DNA from 3 places in the Metabacillus sp. 113a genome. Region 2 is predicted to be linked to each of the others. Evidence: predicted binding sites of a transcription regulator. Region 2 holds the regulator's gene; each other region holds the start of a gene.
The links. Region 2 encodes LexA, which represses DNA repair genes until DNA is damaged. Its sites were predicted from a motif close to CGAACATATGTTCG; they were not measured.

Region 1 (2,269 bases), 390 kb from region 2:
TCCCCCTTTCTTAAGCCTTATGCCCGCCGACGAGTGTTGCACGGTGTCTCGCGGTTCCCGCCTTCGTATAGGAAACGGCGCGGAGCAGGGAGTCAGAGCCGTATTTGCTTCGGATAGAATCCATGACATACCCGAGAGTCCGGTGCTTCTCCCGGTCGGGCTGAAACAGGTTAAGCTGGCTTTCCGCGTCCTCTTCAATATTGGAAAGAGCAATTGAAATTTTGCGGACCGTTTTTCCATCATAAAATTCATCAAACAGCTCAAGACACGTGCGGTAGAGGTCCATCGTAATATTGGTCGGCTCCTCCATCGTCCGCGAGCGGTAAAAACCTCCGCCGAGCTCATCCTTGCTGTATCCGACTCCGAAGCTGACCGTTCGGCCGGCCCGGTAGTGATGGCGGGCCCTCCGAGCTACTTCCTCGCACATTTCAAGGATCACATGCCTGATTTCCTTTGGATCGGTATAATCGCGCATCAGAATCTGGCTTTTGCCGAAGCTGATCTGCCCCTGCAAAATCGGTTCGCCAATATCAGAGAGATCCACCCCCCATGCATGATAATAAAGCTGATTTCCCATGATGCCGAATTTTTTCTCCAGCCGCTCAAGCGGGTAGCGGGCGAGCTGGCCGATGCTGAAAATCCCCATCCGGTTCAGGTTTTTTTCCATTCTGCCGCCAATGCCCCACATTTGGCTCAAAGGCTTTAGATTCCAAAGCTTCGTTTCTACGTCATCATAGGTCCATTCCGCCACACCGGTCTTTTTCGCCTCGATGTCAAGGCAAACCTTGGACAGCAGCATATTCGGACCGATGCCGATTGCACATGGAAGCTGGAATTCCCGCTCCATTTCACTTCTGATTTTCCAGGCGATTGTGGTCGCATCCCCCCAAAGGTGCTCCACCCCGTCTACTTGAATAAAGCTTTCATCGACGCTGTAAATGTGGATTGCCTCCCGCGGAACATACCGGTGAAACATTTTGGAAAGCTCCGTTGAAATCCGGATAAACATCGCCATCTTCGGATTTACCACATGAATCCGGGGATCGTCCGGAATTTCAAACTTTCTTGATCCTGTTTTAATATTGAAATCCTTTTTCAGCCGGGGAGATGCGGCCAGCACCACGCTTCCCTGCCGTTCGGTATCACCGACTACAGCAAGATAGCACGTGTGCGGATCAAGCCCCATCAGAACCGCCGCGCAGCTCGCATAAAAGCTTTTCATATCAATGCAAAGAATTTTCTTTTTGGGAAGCTGGTCATACTCCATCTCACTTACCCCTCCAACAAGAATGTGTGTTCGTAGTTCTATTATACCGCTAATCATAATCGAATAAACGTTCGTGTTCAATGGTAGTTTTTGGCGAACAGTGAAAAACTGCATGATAGCAGGCAAAAAGAAAGCCTTCCTGGGGGGAAATCTTTTTTCAGGCAGAAGGAATGGCTTTATAACAGGGGAAATAGCAAGCAGCTGTGACGTTGCAAAAAGCACCGCTGGAGAATAGGCTGATCTGTTCATTCAACCATTATGGACGGAACTTTGGGAAGATGAAGAACCGGCGCAGGAGTATTAAGAGTGTAAATCCATCATTAATGGAATATAATGGTATAAAGGGTGAGGAGGGATAATATGGCAAATTCCGTTAGAAATGGGATTGTTTATTTCGTATTTTTACTTGTGGCGGGATGGTTCTTATATAGCGGTGTGCGATTCGGAATGGTGTTAGAAAAGGAAGCGAAAGAAATTTATGACCTTAGAACATTTTCAGCGTTTCAATATCTCTTCCCGGTTGCAGCCGGGATGCTGTTTGCAGCTCCAGAGCTGATACTGGACATCTGGCGGGAAGGGCGCTGGAAAATCGGGTGGCTAAAGCTCCTGATCATTGGCCTGCCGCTTGCATACTTGACCGGAGCAAACCTTCAATTTCTTACCGGCGAGCACCTCCTGCCTTTTCCAGGTTTTCTCACAGGAGGCTATGGGACATTGCAAAATCTCATGATCAGCTCGATCTGCGGAACGGCTTTCGGATATATTCTCCTTTCAAGTGTAAGAAAGCAGCCCCGATAAGAGCTGCTTTCTCTGCAATCATTTTCCTGCCCAAACGTCTTTCGCAACACGGCCCTGCTGCTGCAGATCAGCGAGCCACTCGGCCGCTTCTTCTTCGGATGAATCTCTTTCGGCCTGGTAGATTTCTTTCATTGCCGCTTCCACATCCGGTGCCATTTTGCTGCCATCCCCGCAAATGTATAGATGTGCATGCTGGTCAAAAAG
Region 2 (2,269 bases):
CTCCTCTACAATACCCACTATTTCAAGGACCATTGAATCCGCTTCAGAAAGCTGGTGCTCTCCCTGATGTGAAATCGTAAATACTTTAGCCTTTTCTTTATACAGAAAATGAAGGATGGCCATTCTGGCACTGCCCCTCCCAAGCCTTGTCTCATCCTGAATGAGTATCGCCTCTGCTTCTCTTTTTTTCACCGCATCAAGAAGGGTAAGGATCCCCTCTCTCTCTATTTCATAGCCGCTGGCTTTCTCCATGATGGTCTGCACCGGTTCCATCCCGTGCTCTTCTGCAAGCGAGGAGAGTTCTTCCTTTTGCCTCTGCAGCGATGTCTCCTGTTCTGCCTTATCTGTGCTCACCCTGCAGTAAATTATCGCTTTCAAACAACCACCTACTCTTCTGAAGCTATCATCTTCGCATCTATTTTATACACTTCTTCTTTTTTAACCGGTATATACAGCTCTTCGCCAGGTTTAATGACGAGGGAAGTCATCCTGTTCTCCTTGTTGACCCACTCCACGAATTCAGTACTTGTAAGATCATGTCTGCCTTTGAGCTCTTCCGCAAGATCCCACAGCGTATCGCCTTCACGGATTTCTATTTTAGCATATTTTTCAAGCAGGCTGCTGTTCCCTTTATCAGCGGCTGCGTATAAAATTCCTCCAACAAGAAGTGCGAAAACAGAAATGTAAGCAAATGTAATTTTAGACATTTGAATCCCTCCAGAATGTTTGTTCGTATTTTGATAAATTCATTATAATCCGAACAAACATTCCCAGTCAAGAGGTTTTCGAACTTATGTTTGTATATGCAGGTAAATCATGCTATAATAACTATAAATTACTTACTCTGAGGTGCTAAGGATGAGCAAACTATCAAAAAGGCAACAGGACATTCTGGAATTTATTAAACAGGAAGTCAAAAGCAAAGGCTATCCTCCCTCCGTCCGTGAAATTGGCTTGGCCGTAGGCCTTGCCTCAAGCTCTACCGTGCATGGCCACCTTGCGCGGCTCGAGAATAAAGGATTGATACGGAGAGACCCCACTAAGCCGAGAGCGATTGAAGTACTGAACGAAGAACTGGAAATTCCAAAAAGCAGCGCTGTCAACATCCCGATTATCGGGAAGGTTACAGCAGGGGTTCCTATTACAGCAGTAGAAAACATTGAAGAATATTTCCCGCTGCCCGAACGTCTGGTCCCTCCTGATGACCATGTATTTATGCTTGAAGTTGTAGGAGACAGTATGATTGAAGCGGGAATTCTGGACGGAGACCTTGTGATAGTCCGCCAGCAGCAGTCTGCTAATAATGGAGAGATCGTGGTCGCCATGACGGAAGATGATGAAGCAACCGTCAAGCGCTTTTTCAGAGAAAAGGATTATATCAGGCTTCAGCCGGAAAATTCATCCATGGAGCCTATTATCCTGCGGAATGTTTCAATCTTAGGAAAAGTGATTGGCGTATATCGTACGGTGCATTGAGAGCCTTGTTCGTCAGGACAGGCTTTTTTTCTGCATAAAAAGAAGATGGCTGGCAGCCATCTTCTTTTTTATAACGCATGAAAGTTGGTTCCGTCAGTCGTTGCCCCGATGATGCCGGCACGGATGACATAATCCCCAAAATGTTCTCCTTGTTCTCTTTCCTTTGCGTAGCGGGGCAAAAGCTGCCCGAGCTCATTCAGAATTTCTTCTTCTCCAATGTTCTCTTTGTACATTTTGCTGAGCCGGCTGCCGTCAAAGGCTGCTCCCAAGTACATGTTATACTTTCCGGGAGCTTTTCCGATAAAGCCGATTTCCCCCAGTGCATGGCGGGCACATCCGTTCGGACAGCCGGTCATGCGGATGGTGATCTCTTCTCCCCGAAGACCGTTTATATCCACAATTTCTTCAATCCTGCTGATCAGCTCTGGAAGGTAACGCTCCGCCTCGGCCATAGCCAGACCGCATGTCGGGAGTGCTACACATGCCATCGAACTCCGGCGGAGTGCAGAGTGATGGGCTCCGTCTGTTAAGCCGTATGCTTGAATGAGCCCTTCAATTTCCGCCTTCTTTTCAGCAGCTACATTCGCGATGATAACATTTTGATTGGCAGTAAGGCGGAAATCGCCGGTATGCACTCTCGCGATCTCTTTTAAGCCTGTCTTAAGCTGGTAACCTTCAAAGTCCGCCACACGGCCGCCTTCTACAAACAACGTATAATGCCATGTGCCTTCTGTTCCTTCCACCCAGCCATAACGGTCCCCGTTATGGTCAAAATGAAAATCTTCAGGCTGCC
Region 3 (2,269 bases), on a different contig from region 2:
ATTTGATGCATACGGAACATTGTTTGATGTGTTTTCAGTAAAAGAAAAATGCGGACAATTTTTCGAAGGTAAAGGAGAGGAATTAAGCAAAACCTGGCGGGAAAAGCAGATGGAATATTTTTTTCTTAGCCAAATTCTTCAAAAATACGAACCATTTGACGAACTCACAGAAAAAGCATTAAGAGCAGCACTGGACCTTCATGGAGAAGAAGCAGACCGGAATACAATGAGCGAGCTTATGAAAGCATATGAACAGCTCACTCCATTTGAAGAAACAGAAGAGGTCTTAAAAAGTCTTAAAGGCAGACAAACGTACATTTACTCGAATGGTACGAAGAAAATGCTTGATCCTTTGATTGAACATAACGGCTTAACAGACTGGATCGGAGCTTTAAGTGCAGATGAAATCCGGCAGTATAAACCCTCACCGGCCGCCTACAGCTACGCGATGGAAAAGCTCGGGCTGAATAAAAAAAACATTTTATTTGTTTCATCCAATCAATGGGACATTGCAGGTGCCGCAAGCTTCGGATTCAGAACAGCCTGGATCAACCGGAAAAACGAACCCGTCTCAAGCCTCGGCTATCATCCAGAATATATTTTCAGGGACCTGAAAGGCCTTGAAGCTGTTCAATGATGAGAGGCCTGCATGCAAAACTTTTTTTTCCGTGATAGAATAAATCTATTACTATACAGGGAAGAGGGAGTTACCCAATGCTGACGAAGGCGATCTTGGCATTGATTTTTCTATTTGTTCTCGTTGTGCTCTTTACGAGAGTCACATACAGTTATATTGTCGGAACGTTGCTGACTGCGGCATTAATTATTGCATCCTACCTTAAGGGCTACACCCAGTTTGATTACATCGTGGGGCTGGATGCTGTATCCCTTGTAGCCGGAGCCATGTATGCGAGGAAAATGACGCGAAAGCCAAACCATTTGAATAAATAGACACAGGCGCTGTCTAAAAACCTTTCAAAGAGAAGCAAGCCCGGGAAAGCTGATTGAGCATTCCCGGGTATTTTAATTTGATTATGTCTATTCCCAAAGGTTCGTTCCCCTTTTCAAACCCGTCCCTGAAACCTATAACGCGCAGCAGTCTCCTTTGCATTATTGCATTGAGTAATCTCCGCCATTGCAAATAGAGAAAATACCCCCCAATTACCGAACCAAAAAGCAAAGCAGCTGCCTTTCGGCTTGATTAACTTTCCCTCTAAAACAAAAAAGCCGAAGCGGGCACCCTCTTATGTGCCGGAATTTCTGATTAAAAAGATTGCAGAACACTAAAAGCGGGAAACCTGTAAGACAGAATGAAAAAATACCGCAAACGTCAGTTCGTATGTTTGGAAAAACTTCCACGGACTATGGTAAAATATGATTACGATATTGCGTGAATTGGAGGCCTTTTTGTGGAACAGCGCTTTGAATTAGTTTCGAAATATCAGCCGGAAGGGGATCAGCCTGCGGCTATTAAAAAACTGGTTGAAGGAATTAATGAGGGCAAGAAGCATCAGACGCTTCTTGGTGCAACAGGAACGGGGAAAACCTTTACTGTTTCAAACGTCATTAAGGAAGTAAACAAGCCAACGCTTGTCATTGCCCACAATAAGACGCTGGCCGGCCAGCTCTACAGCGAGTTCAAAGAGTTTTTCCCGAACAACGCTGTAGAGTATTTTGTGAGCTATTATGATTACTACCAGCCGGAAGCCTATGTTCCGCAGACGGATACCTTCATCGAAAAGGATGCAAGCATCAATGATGAAATTGATAAGCTGCGCCATTCGGCCACGACTTCATTATTTGAGCGCAGAGACGTCATCATCATTGCCAGTGTATCCTGCATCTACGGCCTCGGTTCACCGGAGGAATATAAAGAACTCGTCGTTTCGCTGCGGACCGGAATGGAGCTTGAGCGCAACCAGCTCTTAAGACGCCTTGTAGATATCCAGTATGAACGGAATGACATCGACTTCAAGCGCGGAACGTTCAGAGTGCGGGGAGATGTAGTGGAAATTTTTCCGGCTTCAAGAGATGAGCACTGCATCCGGATTGAATTTTTCGGAGATGAAATTGACCGGATCCGCGAGGTGGATGCATTGACGGGCGAGATATTGGGCGAGCGCGAGCATGTCGCTGTCTTCCCTGCATCCCACTTCGTCACAAGAGAAGAAAAAATGCGCGTAGCCATTGAAAACATAGAAAAAGAGCTGGATGAAGAATTAGCCAAAATGCGCGAGGCCGGTAAACTGCTTGAGTCCCAGAGGCTTGA

Region 1: ACQCVE_RS01035 (DNA polymerase thumb domain-containing protein) is a predicted target of LexA. The motif match lies at 1,328-1,341, and genes of this name have one in related genera.
Region 3: uvrB (excinuclease ABC subunit UvrB) is a predicted target of LexA. The motif match lies at 1,325-1,338, and genes of this name have one in related genera.

What each region holds. Positions count from the first base shown of each region.
Region 1 is NZ_JBNILJ010000001.1:202,424-204,692, reverse strand. It holds gene ACQCVE_RS01035 (DNA polymerase thumb domain-containing protein) at 11-1,267, opposite strand; gene ACQCVE_RS01030 (hypothetical protein) at 1,628-2,065, shown strand; gene ACQCVE_RS01025 (bifunctional cytochrome P450/NADPH--P450 reductase) at 2,084-2,269, opposite strand, start outside.
Region 2 is NZ_JBNILJ010000001.1:589,342-591,610, forward strand. It holds gene ACQCVE_RS03145 (YneB family resolvase-like protein) at 1-378, opposite strand, end outside; gene yneA (cell division suppressor protein YneA) at 387-707, opposite strand; gene lexA (transcriptional repressor LexA) at 859-1,476, shown strand; gene cysI (assimilatory sulfite reductase (NADPH) hemoprotein subunit) at 1,545-2,269, opposite strand, start outside.
Region 3 is NZ_JBNILJ010000004.1:115,730-117,998, forward strand. It holds gene ACQCVE_RS08830 (haloacid dehalogenase type II) at 1-637, shown strand, start outside; gene ACQCVE_RS08835 (DUF2198 family protein) at 715-951, shown strand; gene uvrB (excinuclease ABC subunit UvrB) at 1,410-2,269, shown strand, end outside.